3 regions of the Halomonas caseinilytica genome follow, and region 3 is predicted to be linked to each of the others. Evidence: predicted binding sites of a transcription regulator. Region 3 holds the regulator's gene; each other region holds the start of a gene.
What was found. The regulator PhoB, encoded in region 3, activates phosphate uptake and scavenging genes when phosphate is short. The targets are predictions, from matches to a motif close to TGTCATANNNNTGTCANA.
Positions count from the first base shown of each region.

Region 1: the regulator PhoB is predicted to act here: its motif matches at 2,260-2,277, upstream of HSDC_RS06690 (DUF6482 family protein).
Region 2: the regulator PhoB is predicted to act here: its motif matches at 1,779-1,796, upstream of HSDC_RS13925 (esterase-like activity of phytase family protein).

Region 1 covers NZ_BDEO01000006.1:98,053-103,430, forward strand. The annotation lists gene rplI (50S ribosomal protein L9) at 1-307, shown strand, start outside; gene dnaB (replicative DNA helicase) at 460-1,851, shown strand; gene HSDC_RS06685 (hypothetical protein) at 1,922-2,215, shown strand; gene HSDC_RS06690 (DUF6482 family protein) at 2,334-2,636, shown strand; gene hemH (ferrochelatase) at 2,939-3,994, shown strand; gene HSDC_RS06700 (Na+/H+ antiporter subunit G) at 4,029-4,424, opposite strand; gene HSDC_RS06705 (K+/H+ antiporter subunit F) at 4,439-4,708, opposite strand; gene HSDC_RS06710 (Na+/H+ antiporter subunit E) at 4,702-5,199, opposite strand; gene HSDC_RS06715 (monovalent cation/H+ antiporter subunit D) at 5,196-5,378, opposite strand, start outside.
Region 2 covers NZ_BDEO01000012.1:45,654-51,031, forward strand. The annotation lists gene carA (glutamine-hydrolyzing carbamoyl-phosphate synthase small subunit) at 1-602, opposite strand, end outside; gene dapB (4-hydroxy-tetrahydrodipicolinate reductase) at 895-1,701, opposite strand; gene HSDC_RS13925 (esterase-like activity of phytase family protein) at 1,810-2,823, shown strand; gene HSDC_RS13930 (DMT family transporter) at 2,800-3,732, opposite strand; gene HSDC_RS13935 (DUF2218 domain-containing protein) at 3,736-4,017, opposite strand; gene HSDC_RS13940 (ABC transporter substrate-binding protein) at 4,263-5,378, shown strand, end outside.
Region 3 covers NZ_BDEO01000008.1:184,498-189,875, reverse strand. The annotation lists gene HSDC_RS10840 (chorismate--pyruvate lyase family protein) at 21-500, shown strand; gene ubiA (4-hydroxybenzoate octaprenyltransferase) at 631-1,524, shown strand; gene phoB (phosphate regulon transcriptional regulator PhoB) at 1,633-2,322, shown strand; gene phoR (phosphate regulon sensor histidine kinase PhoR) at 2,324-3,646, shown strand; gene cysZ (sulfate transporter CysZ) at 3,660-4,412, opposite strand; gene phoU (phosphate signaling complex protein PhoU) at 4,499-5,221, opposite strand; gene pstB (phosphate ABC transporter ATP-binding protein PstB) at 5,246-5,378, opposite strand, start outside.

The sequences.
Region 1 (5,378 bases), on a different contig from region 3:
CGAGGCCCAGCGCGCCGAGCTCGAGGCCGAAGCGGCCGAGCGCAAGGCCGAGGCCGAGGCTCGCGCCGAACAACTCAACGACATCGAATTGTCGCTGGTTGCCAAGAGCGGTGACGAAGGCAAGCTGTTCGGTTCCATTGGTCCGCGTGATCTGGCCGAGGCGATCTCCTCTGCCGGTATCGAAGTGGCCAAGAGCGAAGTTCGCATGCCGCAGGGGCCGATTCGCCAGACCGGCGAATACGACATCGACCTGCACCTGCATGCCGAAGTCGACGCCACCGTGCGCGTGGTGGTCGTGGGCGAATAAGCCCGATCAGCGATGTCCACGCGGATGTCCAGGGGCGCGAGGGCTAACCTCGCGCCCTTTTTTGATTGCCTGTGTGCCACCACCGAGGCATGGGGTCGTCTTTCCCCTTCGGGTAGAATGGTGGCGCCGATTTCGTCAAGGGCCTCGCCGTCATGAATGAACCCCTCGAGCTCGACAAGGAAACCGCGGCGCTCAAGGTGCCGCCTCACTCGCTGGAGGCCGAGCAGTCGGTACTCGGCGGTCTGATGCTCGATAACCTCGCCTGGGACAATGTGGCCGACCGGCTCGTGGCGGATGACTTCTACCGCTACGAGCATCGCCTGATCTTCAACGTCATGGGCCAGCTTGCCGAGGAGGCTCGCCCCATGGACGTGGTGACGATGTCGGAGGCACTGGAAGGGCGCGACCAGCTGGACACCGTGGGCGGCTTGGCCTACCTGGCGGAACTGGCCCGCAACACGCCGTCGGCCAGCAACATCCGCGCCTATGCCGACATCGTTCGCGAGCGGGCCACCCTGCGCAAGCTGATCCGCGCCGCCAATCAGGTGGCGGAGAGCGCCTTCGCGCCCCAGGGGCGTCCTGCCGACGAGCTCGTCAACGAGGCCGAGCGGCTGGTCTTCCAGATCAGTGAGGAGCGGCCCAAGTCCGGTGGCCCCATCGGCATGAGCGATCTGCTGGCCAAGGCCGTGGACCGCATCGATGAGCTGTTCAACATGCAGGGTGAGATGACGGGGCTGTCCACCGGCTTCCGTGATCTCGACGACATGACGTCCGGTCTGCAGCCTTCCGATCTGGTGATCATTGCCGGACGCCCTTCGATGGGCAAGACCACCTTTGCCATGAACCTGGTCGAACATGCGGTGATCTCCAGCGACAAGCCGGTGATGGTGTTTTCCATGGAGATGCCGGCGGAGGCGTTGATGCTGAGGATGCTGTCGTCGCTCGGGCGCATCGACCAGACGCGGGTACGTACCGGCCAGCTGGAAGACGAGGACTGGCCGCGGCTTACCTCGGCAGTGAACCTGCTCAAGGACAAGCAGCTGTTCATCGACGATACGGCGGCCCTGTCGCCCAACGAGATGCGTTCGCGCGTCCGGCGAGTGGTGCGGGAGCACGGTAATCTCGCCCTGATCATGATCGACTACCTGCAGCTGATGCAGATTCCCGGATTCTCCGAGAACCGTACCGGGGAGATCTCGGAGATATCGCGCTCGCTCAAGGGCCTTGCCAAGGAGTTCGGCTGCCCGGTGGTGGCGCTCTCCCAGCTCAACCGCTCCCTGGAGCAGCGTCCCAACAAGCGCCCGGTCATGTCGGACCTGCGCGAGTCGGGCGCCATCGAGCAGGATGCCGACATCATCGGCTTCGTCTATCGTGATGAAGTCTACAATCCCGATAACCCCGACAATCAGGGGCTGGCCGAGGTCATCATCGGCAAGCAGCGTAACGGTCCCATCGGTACGGTGCACATGGCCTTCATCGGCAAGTACACGCGCTTCGAGGATCTCGCCCCCGACAGCTATGGAGGCGGCGGGTTCGGCGAGTGAGGCGCAATGCTTGAGCCGAGCAGCGAGCCCCGTATAATCCGACCCCCCAACAGCATACTGGAGGAAGACCATGGCAGGCGGATTTCGGCGCGGCAACCGTCGCCGTGCCCCGAAGCTCGAGGCGCGCGGCGAGTTGCAATCGGTGGAGCGGGAAGGGCCTTTCAAGGAATGGCTGGGGATGCCCGATCTGTACCGCTATCAACTGGTGGTGGATGGCGAGCATTACAGCTATCAGACCGAGGATGCCGAGTTGCCCGTCGAGGTCGGTGATCGAGTAGTGCTGCGCTACAAGGAAACCAAGGCCGGCAAATGGGTCGATCGCAACTCCCTGGGCAAGGCCATCGATCCCTCGGAATACCAGTAAGGGAACCCAAGGTCTCGCCATCGGTCACAGGAGCGACACGGATCGGTCATCCAGGTGTCACGTGACATCTCCAGGCTGGAGCCGATCTACCCTAGTCGACTCCCGGATGGAGGGATTCATGGACCTCAATGACCTCAGGGCCTTCGTGGCTCAGCACGACAATTTCGAAATCCGCGTGATCGGCCATGCGGGCAATCGGTTCTACCAGGTGGAACTCGAAGACGTGGAAGGGCAGCGCCACATGCTGACCTCTACCGGCAAGCCCATGCTGTTTCGCTCGCTGGACGATGTCTACCTGGAACTCAAGCGCGCCGGTGTAAACCGGGCCTATCTGGTGGAACAGGTGCCCGAGGACGAGATGATCGGTCACCGGGCCCGTTATCGGGATCCGCTGAACGCGCGCATGCCGCTGGTCTTCTGAACGGCCACCATCGACCGCCATCATTCACCCTGATATCACCTCTTTCGGCTCCGACGTTGGCGAGCCGATCTTTCCTCCCGCCATACACCTCATCGATCGACACAACGACCGTCGGGCCTTCGAGAATCGGGCCACGGCGGAGCCGCGCGTGTGGGTGACGGCACGTTCCGGTTCGCTCGCCTCGGCCAGTAACCGCTACAATTCTTGTACAAATTGAGTTGATAGTATAACTCTATTCCGCCAGTCGCCGTGCCAATGGTATCCTTGTGCTCCCATGGCCCCGCACCGCAGGAGACTTCGACATGGCACACCCCGAGGAAACGGCATCCTTGTCCCGGACACCTGAGGGGCATCCCGAACTCAAGGGGGGCAAGGTCGGCGTGGTTCTGGCCAATCTTGGCACGCCGGATGCGACCGACTACTGGTCGGTACGGCGTTACCTCAGCGAATTTCTCTCCGATCGCCGTGTCGTCGACTACTCGCCCTGGCTATGGCAACCGCTGCTGCAACTGGTGATCCTCAGCCGTCGTCCCTTCGCCTCCGGCAAGGCCTACCGTGGCATCTGGAACCGGGAAAGGGACGAGAGCCCCTTGCTGACCATCACCCGCGAACAGACTGACAAGCTCGCGACCGAACTCGGACGTCTCTATGGGGATTGGCTCGAGGTGGCATTCTGCATGCGCTACGGTAATCCTTCGACCGAAAGCGTCCTGAAGCGGTTGCAGGCCCAAGGGTGCGAGCGAATCGTGTTTTTCCCGCTGTACCCGCAGTACGGTTCGCCGACGACCGCGACGGCCAACGACCAGGCCTTCCGGGCCTTGATGAAGCTCAAGTGGCAGCCGGCCATCCGGACCGTGCCGGCCTACTTCGATCATCCGGCCTATCTCGAGGCTCTGAGTGCTTCGGTGCGCGAGGCCTATGCCGCCGCCACGTCCCGCCCGGAGGTGCTGGTGGCCTCCTATCATGGCGTTCCCAAGCGTTTTCTCGACGAAGGCGACCCCTATTACTGTCATTGTCGCAAGACCACGAGGCTGTTGCAGGAACAGCTGGGGCTGGATGACGACGCCATCGTCACCACCTTCCAGTCGAAGTTCGGGCCTGAAGAGTGGGTGGGGCCGGCTACCGTGGAGCATGTCGCCAAGCTCGCCAGGCAGGGCGTCCGGCATATCGCGGTGGTGTCGCCGGCGTTCTCCGCCGATTGCGTGGAGACTCTGGAGGAAATCGAGGAAGAGATTCGCGGCGCCTTTCTCGATGCCGGCGGCGAGACCTTTACCTATGTGCCGTGCCTCAATGCTCGTGACGACCACATTCAGGCGCTGACGGCCATCGTCGAGCGCGAACTCGCCGGCTGGCTATGAGCGCCGACGCTCCTTAAGGGGCCATCATGGCCCCTTAGTCGTGTCCCGCGTCCGGATGATGCGGCACCGGTTTCTTCCCGACTTCCTCGTCACGTAGTTCGGCCGGCTGACCCTGCGTCTTGTCAACGCGCTTGAGCTGCTGGTGCAGGCCCGTCTTGGCCAGCAGGTGCGCACTGACGGGGGCCGTGATGAAGAGGAACAAGGCGATCAGCAGTTCCTGAATAACGGGGTAGTTGTCGATGACGCCGAAGTAGAGCATCGAGGCGACCAGGATGCAGCCGATCCCCATGGTAGTGGCCTTGGTCGGCCCGTGCAGGCGCATGTAGAAGTCCCGCAGGTGAGTCATGCCCAGCGAGCCGATGAAGATGAAGGCGCCGCCGGCGATCAGAAAGAGTGATATCACGCCTTCCAGGATCACATAGATCGACATGTGATGTGCTCCTTCTATTCGATGATGTCGCCGCGCAGCAGATACTTGCACACGGCCACGGTACTGATGAAACCGAGCATGGCGATCAGCAGCGCGGCCTCGAAGTAGGTCTTGGTATTGAGCCACAGCCCCATCAGCACGATCAGCGCGATGGAGTTCACGTACATGGTGTCCAGCGCCAGGATGCGGTCCGGCATGTCGGGCCCGACCGAGAGGCGGTAGGTATTGAGCAAGATGGCGATCAACACCAGGGCCAGGCTGATCTTCAGCGCGATATCTAGCATTCGTAGATCTCCTTGAGCGGCCGCTCGTAGCGCTCACGGATTTGCTCGATGAGCGCTTCGTCATCTGCAACGTCCAGCGCGTGGATCAGCAGGGATTTGCCATCCATGCGCAGGTTGGCCGATACCGTCCCCGGCGTCAGGCTGATGGTGTTGGCCAGCAGCGTGATGGTGAAGCGCTCCTGCAGCATCAGCGGATATTCCACGAAGTGCGGGCGCGTGCGCCGCCAGGGATTGACGATCAGCCAGGCGACATGGAAGTTGGCGACGATGATGTCGCCCAGCACGCGCAGCACGAAGCGTAGCAACAGCCCGGGGCGGCGTACGCTTGGCTGAACATCCCAGAAGCGATAGGTATACAGGGGGATGACGATCGCCAGGACGCTGCCCAGCAGGATCTGGCCCGGTGATAGGCTGCGCACCATCAGCAGCCAGACGGCCAGCAGCAGCAGCGACAGCAGGGGAATGGGGAGCCAGCGGCGGGGCTTGATCATGGGGCGCCTCCATTGTCGGACAGTAACGCGCTCACCAGGGCGCCGGGATCGGCCAACTGAGCAGCGGTGGCCTGGGTATAGTCGCTGATCGGTCCGGCCAGGGCTACCAGCAGCGGCGAGGTGGCAAGCAGCAGGCTCACGCCGATCCATTGTTGGCGGGGCAGCGGCTCGCCGCCTCG
Region 2 (5,378 bases), on a different contig from region 3:
TCGTAGGCGACGACATGATAGGGGCGCTCGCCCTGGGCCGCATCGGCGTATCCCGAGCCCAGCGACCATTCCGCCTCGCTCCACTCGTAGGATTCCGTGCAGGAGACGACCTTGGCCAGATCCATGTTCTTGAGGCCAGGGAAAGCCTTGGCCGCTTCCAGGGCACGCGCTTCGGCGTCCTCGCCCTCGGCATCAGGACCGGCCAGGATAGCGCCGTTCTGCGAGCCCTTGTCGCGCAACAGGCGGGTCAGCCGGCGCGTGTCGATATCGGCGATGCCCAGCACGTTCTGCTCCACCAGATAATCGGACAACGACTGCTCGGAGCGGAAGTTGCTGGCCAGCAGAGGCAGGTCGCGAATCACCAGCCCGGCGGCGGCAATCCCGGAGGACTCCACGTCTTCGCTGTTGACGCCGGTGTTGCCGATGTGCGGATACGTCAGGGTGACGATCTGACGGCTATAGGAAGGGTCGGTGAGGATCTCCTGGTAGCCTGTCATGGCCGTATTGAACACCACCTCACCGCTAGTTTGCCCATCGGCGCCAATGGCGGTGCCATGAAACACACTGCCATCTTCCAGGGCCAGTATCGCGGGTTTGTTCAACGCAACGTCCTCCCATGCTCGTCAAGGAATACTTCTCGAATGGCGCTGACAGCTCAGGCAAGCCCGGAACCGTCGCAAGGCAGACTAGACTCCCGCCTGATCGTCCCGGGGCGCCCCAGCCACCGACCCGCAAAAAAGCGGGACGAAACCCGACAATGAAGACCGGTTTCATCCCGCTTGTTGTCATTCGCTCGGAATGCTGGGCCGACGCAACAAGCGTTTGCGCGGCGAGTGCCGGCGCCCGGCCAAAATTTGGGGGATTTTAAAGCATCCGAGGCCGCTCGGCTACCCTTCAATCCAGCCCGATGACATCCTGCATGTCATAACGCCCTGCCGGCTTGCCGGCCACCCAGCGCGCTGCCCGTACGGCGCCCCTGGCAAACGTCATGCGGCTGGAAGCCTTGTGCGTGATCTCGATGCGCTCGCCTTCGGTGGCAAACAGCACGGTATGCTCGCCGACGATGTCGCCGGCGCGCACCGTGGCGAAACCGATCTCCTTGCCACTGCGCGGCCCGCACTGTCCGACACGCTCGAAGACGCCATCGGTCTTCAGGTCACGCCCCAGGGCATCGGCCACTACCTCGCCCAGCTTCAGGGCCGTGCCGGAGGGCGCGTCCACCTTGTGACGATGGTGGGACTCGATGACCTCGATATCGTAGCCCTCGTCGCCCAGCGCGCGGGCGGCAGTCTCCAGCAGCTTGAAGGTCAGATTGACACCCACGCTCATGTTGGGCGCGAAGACCATGGGCACCCGATCACGGTAGCCGTCCAGCGCCGCCAGCTCCTCGTCGGCAAGCCCGGTAGTACCGATCACCATGCGCTTGCCATGCTCGGCGCAGACCGCCAGGTTATCCAGGGTCACCCGGGGCGTGGTGAAATCGATCAGCACATCGAAATCATCGACGATCCCCGCCAGCGAATCGGTGGCCATCACCCCCAGCTTGCCGCTGCCGGCCAGCTCGCCGACATCGGCACCGACCAGCGAGCTGCCCGGCGAGACAGTGCCGCCGGCGAGCGTGGCCTCGGCATCCTGCTGCACGGCGTTGACCAGGGTGCGGCCCATGCGGCCGGCGACGCCGGCAATGGCGATACGGGTCATGCGAACTCCTCGCGAAGATCGTTGCAATGGAAGGGCCGCAGTATAACAACGCCGCACCGGGCCGTCTGCGACGTCCCTGTCACCGAATCGGCACAGGCTTGTGCCAGAATGAACTCTCGCCATGCCACCAACGCCGAGATCACCATGCCCCGGATTTCGACTGCGCCGCACCGCATCGGCCGCCTGACGACCACCGCCCTGCTCGCCGCCTTGCTCGCGACCCTCTCGGGCTGTGCCGAGCGCGCTCGCGTCGTGCCGCTGGCCGGCGCCGAGGTCACGCCACCGGCGCGAGTCGACCTTTGCGGCACGCTTTCCCTGCCCGACCACTGGCCGGACGGCACGCCGGTCAACGGCCTCTCCGATCTGGCCTGGGAGCACGATGCCGGGCTATTGCACCTGGTATCGGATCGGGGCTGGTTGCACCGGGCCCGCCCACGCTTCGAGGCGGGCCATCTGAACGGCCTCTCGCCCATCGACAGCCACCGCCTGCGCGATGCCGACGGCGACCCGCTGGAAGGCTCGGCGGCCGATGCCGAGTCCCTGTCGTTACGCCATGCAGCCAATGGCAAGCTCGGCGATACCGAGTACTGGGTCAGCTTCGAACGCGATCATCGCCTGCAGCGCTTCCGCCCTGACGGGACTCCCCTGGCACCTCCCGTCCGGCCGGAAGCAGCGGCTGGCGCGGCCGCCAACAAGGGCATGGAAGCCATGACGCGGCACCCCGAGCACGGCCTCATCCTCGGCCTGGAGTCGCCCCCTCGCGGCGCCGCCTCCAAGGAAACACGCCTCTTCACACTCGAGGGCCAGCAGTGGCGTTATCCCCTGGCGACCCCGACCGGCAGCGCCCTGACCGAACTCACCCGCGACGGCGACGACCTGCTGGCGCTCGAGCGCGCCTTCGCACCACCGGCGCCACTGGTGATCAGCCTGCGTCGAGTTCGGCTGGGCAAGCCGCCCGAACTCGACGTCGACACCCTGGCCAGCTTCTCCAGCGCCGACGGCTGGTGGCTGGACAACATGGAAGGCCTGACCCGGCTCGACGACGGCCGTCTGCTGCTGCTCAGCGATGACAATGCCAGCCCCTTGCAGCGCAGCCTGCTAGTCTGCCTGCGTCCGCGTTGAGCCCCCAACACTCGGCCGGCTGCTGCCAGCGTCATGACGCAGCAACAGCGCGATGGCCACCAGCACCATGAGACTGCCCGGCAACCAGGCCCAATCCAGGCTCCGGGGAACACGCAGGAAGAGCACGAGCATGGAGACGAACGGCACCAGATAGCCATAAGCGGTAATCGCCCCGGGCGTCAGCACCAGGGTCGCACGCTGCATCAACCAGAAGGTCAAGGCACTGGAAAACAGCCCCAGGTAGACGAGCAGCAACGCATCGGACCAGACCATCGCCGAGAAGCGCGACACCGGCTCCATTGCCACGCCCAGAGCGCCGATCAATATGCCGCCCAATCCCAGGCTCCAGAAAGTCCGCACCGCCGCCGAGGCCGGCAGCCGTCCCGCATTCAGCCCCCACTTGGAGAGCACCGGATAGAGTGCCGAACAGAGGCAGCCAACGAAGAACACGGCCTCGCCCATGCCGAAGCGTATCTGGCCGCCCCGCACCAGTGCCTCGGCATAGGCCAGCGCCAAGGCCCCGACGGCCCCCAGCGCGAGGATCGCCGGCAACCGCCAGGCCAGACGCTCCACGCGGAATCCGAGCCCAAGCCCATAGGCAAGCAGCGGCACGGTGACATAAAGCGTGGCCATGGACAGCGCCGTGGCATGATGCGCGGCCCAGAACATGGCACCGAAGAACCCTGCCAGACACAGGCCCATCAGCACGTAGACCGGCAAGGCCCGGCGCGTGAGCGCAAAGCCCTCGGCCCGATATGCCAACGGCCATAGTCCCAGACAGGCAATGGCGAAACGCAGGGCAGTGAGCAACATCGGTGGCAGCGCGCTCATCAGCCCCACGGCAGGAAACGACAGGCCCACCAATGCCGCCCAGAGCAGCATGCCCAGATGGGCGGTTCGGGCCGTCATGGCTCAGTTCTCCCAGATGATATCCAGGGATTCCTTGCCGGACATGCGCTCGAGGTGGCTCGCCACCACACCTTCCAGATGGTCCAGCCCCTCCTCGTCCAGAGATTCGACCGCCACCTTCAGCTTGTCCTGTTCGGCGCGCAGCAGGCAGCTTCCGTTGTCGAAGGTGATCCGCCCCTCCCCTTCTCCTTGCTCCACCTCCAGCTTGTGCGCCCAGTGCTTGCAAAGCCGGTTGATCAGCTTGTCGCCGGATTCGGTGACAATCTCGGCACGTGAAATCGGCATAACGCCCTCCCTCACTCCTCGGTCATGAATGCTCAGCCTATGACGACGCTCCCCTCTGACGCCAGCCCCGCCTCCACGAACTCTCCGTTCGGTTTCTCGAAACGAGACTTCCACATCTCGACAACATCGGGCGATTACGCCAAACTGGCCCGTTGCAAATAGGAACGATCTGCAACGGCGAGCTCCATATCGCCGTGCTCGTCGACGCCTCGAACCTGTCGACCCACCAGCGAGTGACGAAACTCATGCATGCCCCTCTGCTCAAGACCCTCGGCGGTCTCGTTCTCACACTCGTCGGTACGGCCGTCCATGCCGACGAGATCACCGTCACTGACGTTGCCGGCCGCGAGGTCACCGTCGATGCCCCCGTCGATCGCGTCATCCTCGGGGAAGGCCGCCAGATCTATCTGCTCGCCGCCTTGCAACCGGAGGATCCGTTCGCGCACGTGGTGGGCTGGCGAGAAGATTTCTCCCAGGCTGATCCGGACAACTACGCCGCCTATGCCGAGCGCTTCCCTGAGTTGAAGGAGATTCCCACCTTCGGAGGTTTCAAGGATGGCACCTTCGATGTCGAACAGGCCGCCGCTCTCGATCCCGATGTCGTGCTGATGAACCTCGAGGCCAAGACCGCCACCGAAGACGCCGCCTATGACGACAAGCTCGCCGAGCTGGGCATTCCCATCGTCTACGTCGACTTCCGCGAAGCGCCGCTCGAGCACACTGTTCCGTCCATGCGGCTGATGGGCAAGCTGCTCGGCGAGGAGGAGGCGGCCGATGCCTTCATCGATTTCGCCGATGCGCAGATGGCGCGCGTCACCGAGACGATCGAGGACGCCGACCCCGAGCGACCGCGTGTCTTCATCGACCGTGCCGGCGGCTATTCGGAAGACTGCTGCATGAGCTTCGGCCCCGGCAATTTCGGCGAGTACGTCGAGATCGCCGGCGGCACCAATATCGCCAAGGACATCATTCCGAACACCTTCGGCACACTGAACCCCGAGCAGATCATCGCCGCCAACCCGCAGCATGTCGTGGTGACCGGCGGTAACTGGGATGCCTACGTGCCCGGTGGCGATTGGGTCGGCGTGGGCCCCGGCGCCGACATGACGGCCGCGCGCGCCAAGCTCGAAGCGCTGACCGAGCGCACGGCCATGACAGGCATCGAGGCCGTCGAGAACGACAATGTCCACGCCATCTGGCACCAGTTCTACAACAGCCCCTACTATTTCGTCGCCGTGCAACAACTGGCCAAGTGGTTCCACCCCGAGCTCTTCGCCGACCTCGACCCCGAAGCGACGATGGAAGAATTGCACCAGCGCTTCCTGCCGGTGGACTACGCGCCGGGGTACTGGGTCTCGCTG
Region 3 (5,378 bases):
TGGCGGCTGTCCGTCCGGACATGAGCCCCAGCTGGTGGGATTGGTTGGCCACCCAGGATTCGCTGACCGAGCGACTGATCGAGGCCGGCCATCCACGCCGCTTCCGGGTCCGGCTGCTCGACCAGCGTCATGGCTATCCGAGCCGCGACGAATCCCTCGCCCTGGGCCTGACGATGCACCAGCTCGCCTGGGTCCGTGAAGTGGCGTTGTGCCTGGACGATCGTCCCTGGGTCATGGCTCGCTCGGTCGCACCGCTGAATCCCGCTCACGACCACTACCGGCTGGAGCGGCTCGGCGAGCGCTCCATGGGCAGTTGGCTGTTCCGCCAACCCGATCTCGAACGCGGTCCGATCGAGATCTGCGCGACCTCGGGCCCCTTTCGCGATGCCGAAGGTCCCTGGGGACGCCGCTCGATCCTGCGACATGACCGTTTCACGGTACTCGTTCAGGAGTTCTTCCAGCAGGCCATGGTGGATGATCTTGGCTTGCCTTCACGTTAGGCTAGACACTCTTGAAAAGTGACTGCGCTCGTCCACTTTTCAGACAGCGCCCGTAAACCGTGTCCGCGCCCGCCGCGCTCTCCGCCCCGGACGAGGCATCCGGCAGGGCCGCTCCATGCGAGAGAACCTGATGGATTCATCCCTGATGCGCCCTTCCGGGCTGGCCCGACTCCCCGATTTCCTGCATCTCACCCGCCTCGACCGGCCCATCGGTACCTGGCTGTTGATGTGGCCGACCCTCTGGGCACTTTGGATGGCGGCCCAGGGCGTTCCCGAGCGCCGGATCGTGCTGGTCTTCGTCGCCGGCGTCTATCTGATGCGCGCCGCAGGCTGCGTGGTCAACGATTACGCCGACCGGCATTTCGACGGTCACGTCAAGCGCACCCGCAATCGCCCTCTCGCCACGGGCCGGATCAGTGAGCGGGAGGCCAAGGGACTTTTCGTCACTCTGGTGCTGCTCGCCTTCGTCCTGGTGTGGTTCACCAATCCTTTTACAGTGATGCTGTCGGTCGGTGGCGTTTTCCTCGCCTTCATCTATCCCTTCATGAAGCGCTACACCCATCTTCCCCAGGTCTTCCTGGGTGCCGCCTTCTCCTGGGGCATTCCCATGGCATTCGGCGCGGTGCTCGGCCATATTCCGACCGAAGCCTGGCTGCTGATGGCGGCCAACGTGGCCTGGACCGTGGCCTATGATACCGAGTATGCGATGGTCGACCGGGATGACGACCTGAAGATCGGCATCAAGTCCACAGCCGTGCTGTTCGGTCGCGCCGACAAGCTGATGATCGGCCTGCTGCAGTTCGTCACCCTGGCCCTGCTGGCCAAAGTGGGGCTATCGTTGAGCCTGGGCGGCTTCTTCTGGCTGGGGCTGGCCGCCATGGCGGCGACCTTCGTGCACCAGCAGCGCTTGATCCATGGTCGGGATCGCGACCGCTGCTTCCAGGCCTTCCTCAACAATCATTGGTCGGGCCTGCTGGTCTTTGCGGGTATTGGACTCTCCTGGTGGCCATCGCTCGGCGGCTGAAATCGGTTCCCACAAGAAGGCGACAAGACGAGGTTGTCACGGTATTGTCATAAAGAAATGCTGTCATCGTCACCGACTTGTCATTGACCTTGACCATGAGGCCCCGGGATGACCGCCAAGACCGTACTGATCGTCGATGATGAAGCGCCAATCCGCGAAATGATCGCCGTTGCGCTGGAGATGGCCGACTATCATGTCCTCGAGGCGGACAATGCCCAGACCGCCCATGCCATGATCGTCGACCACCAACCTGATCTGGTACTGCTCGACTGGATGATGCCCGGGACCAGCGGCATCGAGCTCGCTCGCCGCCTGAAGCGCGAGGAGGCCACCGCCGAGCTGCCACTCATCATGCTCACGGCCAAGAGCGAAGAGGACAACAAGATCCAGGGGCTGGAATCCGGCGCCGACGACTATATCACCAAGCCCTTTTCGCCCCGGGAACTGGTTGCCCGTCTCAAGGCGGTGCTGCGCCGCTCGACGCCCCATGGCGTCGAGGATCCGGTGGAAGTCGACGGCCTGATACTCGACCCGGTCAGCCACCGCGTCAGCGTCGACGGCAAGTCCCTGGAAGTCGGTCCTACCGAATATCGCCTGTTGCAGTTCTTCATGACTCACCAGGAACGCGCCTACACACGAGGACAATTGCTCGACCAGGTATGGGGAGGCAACGTCTATGTCGAGGAGCGTACCGTGGATGTGCACATTCGCCGCCTGCGCAAGGCGCTGGGCGACCCGTACCAGCAGTTGATCCAGACCGTGCGTGGTACGGGCTACCGTTTCTCCGCCAAGGGCTGACGTGAGTCGGCTCTGGAAACGAGAACTCTGGCGCCTGGTGGGCTTGACCGCCATCGGTGCCCTGATCGGCTGGCCCTTCTCCGCCATCGGCGCCGGTATCGCGGTGGCCCTGGCGCTCCAGCTAGCCTATCAGCTGCGCCAGTTGCACGCCCTGCACGAATGGCTGGCCCATCATCCGCATGATGAGCCTCCGGCCGCTTCGGGGCTGTGGGGCGAGCTGTTCGATCGCCTCTACCGCTACCAGAAGGGCCAGCGCATTACCCAGCGACGCCTGCGCGACACCTTGAGGCGGATCCAGGAATCCTCCGAGGCGATGCGCGACAGCGTGGTCATGCTCGACCGCCATGGCGACATGGAATGGTGGAACAGTGCCGCCGAACGCATGCTGGGACTGAAGCCCGCCCATGACCGCGGCCAGCACATCACCAACCTGCTGCGCGATCCACGCTTCATCGACTACTTTCAGGCTCGCGATTATCGCGAACCCCTGACATTGAACTCCCCCATCGACGAGCAGATGATCCTGCAGTTCCAGATCACCCTGTACGGCGACGATGAACGCCTGGTGATGGCCCGCGATATCACGCGCTTGCATCGCCTCGAGCAGATGCGGCGCGACTTCGTGGCCAACGTCTCCCATGAGCTGCGGACACCTTTGACGGTACTGAGCGGCTATCTGGAAACCTATGGCGACATGGCCGATCAGTTGCCCGGCCGACTGGGACGCGGTTTCGAGCAGATGCGCAGCCAGACGACGCGAATGCAGAACCTGGTCAACGACCTGCTGCTGCTGTCACGGCTCGAGATCGATCAGGGCGGTCAGGACGACACTCCCATCGATCTCACCGGCCTGCTGGATCATGTCCGCCGCGATGCCGAGGCGCTTTCCGACGGCCGCCATCATTTCGACGTGGAGATCGACGAATCCCGCCGCCTGCTCGGCAGCGAGAAGGAAATCCACAGCGCCTTGTCCAACCTCGCCTTCAACGCCGTGCGCTATGCCGGGGAACAAAGCCATATCGTCCTGCGCTGGACACGCCATGCAGGCGGCGCCTGCCTGGAGGTGGAAGACGACGGCGAGGGGATCGACTCGCACCACATTCCGCGCCTCACCGAACGCTTCTACCGGGTCGACAAAGGGCGCAGCACGGCCACCGGAGGCACCGGGCTAGGCCTGGCCATCGTCAAGCACGTGCTGCTGCGCCACGACGCACGGCTCGAGATCGATTCCCGCCTCGGCGAAGGCGCCACCTTTCGCTGCGTGTTTCCCGATGAGCGGCTGGTCGCCGCCGAAAGCGACAGCGGCCGCCAACAGCAAGCCTGATCCTTGGTATCGTTCAGCGCGACCGGGGCGGGACGATACCTTCGCCGATCGGGGCGAGTTCCCGATAATGGCGATCCCACATCAACACCGCAGCGGCCACGGCGCCGGGCAGCAGGAAGAGGTTGGCCAGGGGCACCCAGGTGATCAGCGTCACCCAGCCGCCATAGGTCAGGGTCGACCAACGGCGCGCCGCAAGCCGCCGGCGCATGTCGGCGAAGCTCACCTTGTTGTTGTCCATGGGATAATCGAGATAGGTGATGGCCATGGTCCAGGCCGTGAAGGCGCCCCACAGCAGTGGTGCGATCAGGTTGATCACGGGAATCCAGCTGATCACGAACAGGATCGCCATGCGCGGCAGGATGTAGGCCAGCTTGACCAACTCGCGCCCGAGGGCATCGATGCCGGCACGCACCAGGCTCCGATCGTCCAGCGGTGCACGCCCGGTCACCTCGATCTCGACCTTTTCCGCCAGAAAGCCGTAGAAAGGCGCGGCGATCAGGTGCGTCACCAGGGTGAAGGTAAAGAACACGATCAGCACCAGACTGATCACGAACAACGGCCAGATCAGCCAGGAGAGCCAATCGAGCCATCCCGGCACCATCGCCATCCAGCCGTCCAGCCAGCCACCGAAATGGCTCAGCACATAAGTCAGCATGCTCCCGTAGACGAGCAGGTTGGCAAGTATCGGCAGGAACACATAGCGCCGCAGCCCGCGCGTATAGACCAGGCGAGTCCCCCGGGAAAGCGCCGTGAAAGCATCCAGCATGGGTTCAATATCCTCGATCACGACGACATGGGCCGCCGCTCATGGCGACGGCCCATGTCACATAGCGTGCCCCGGCGAGGGCGGCTTCAGCTCTCGCCGAGCTCCTGATCGAGATCATCCGGATCCGTATGGCGAATGTCGAGTCCCTTAACCAGGTAGACGACATACTCGGCCAGGTTGTTGGCGTGGTCGCCGACACGCTCCAGGGCCCGCAGGATCCACATGATGCCGAGTACCGGCGAGATCGAACGAGCATCCTCCATCATGAAGGTCATCAGCGAACGCATGGCCGTCTGGTATTCGTTGTCGACCTGCTCATCCTCCTGTACGACCTGCAGGGCCAGCTCGGTATCGAAGCGGGCAAAGGAGGTCAGGGCGTCGCGCATCATGCGACGCACATGCTCACTGATGATGCGCACTTCAACGAACCCACGTCCGCCGACATTGTTGTCGATGAGCTCGATGGCATTACGGGCGATCTTGCTGGCTTCGTCACCGATGCGTTCCAGATCGGAGGCGGCACGGATTACCGCCAGCACCAGGCGCAGATCGGAGGCGGCAGGCTGGCGTCGAGCCAGCACGCGGGTGCACTCGTCGTCGATCTTGATCTGCATGTCGTTGACGGCGCGGTCATTGTCCACGACCCGTTCGGCCAGCGAGGAATCGCCCTCGAGAAGAGCGCTCACGGCGTCCTGCACCTGCTTTTCGACCAGACCGCCCATGGCCATCAGGTGGGTCTTGAGTTCCTCGAGCTCATGATTGAACTGGCGAGAGATATGCTGGCTGTGAATGTCACTGGTGATGTCCATGAGACTCTCCTGGGAGCAGGGCCATCAGGCCATGCGTCCGGTAATGTAATTCTCGGTACGCGCAAGGCGCGGATTGGTGAACAGCGTGTCGGTGGGGGCATACTCCACCAGTTCGCCGTCCTGCAGGAAGGCGGTGTAGTCCGAGACCCGTGCCGCC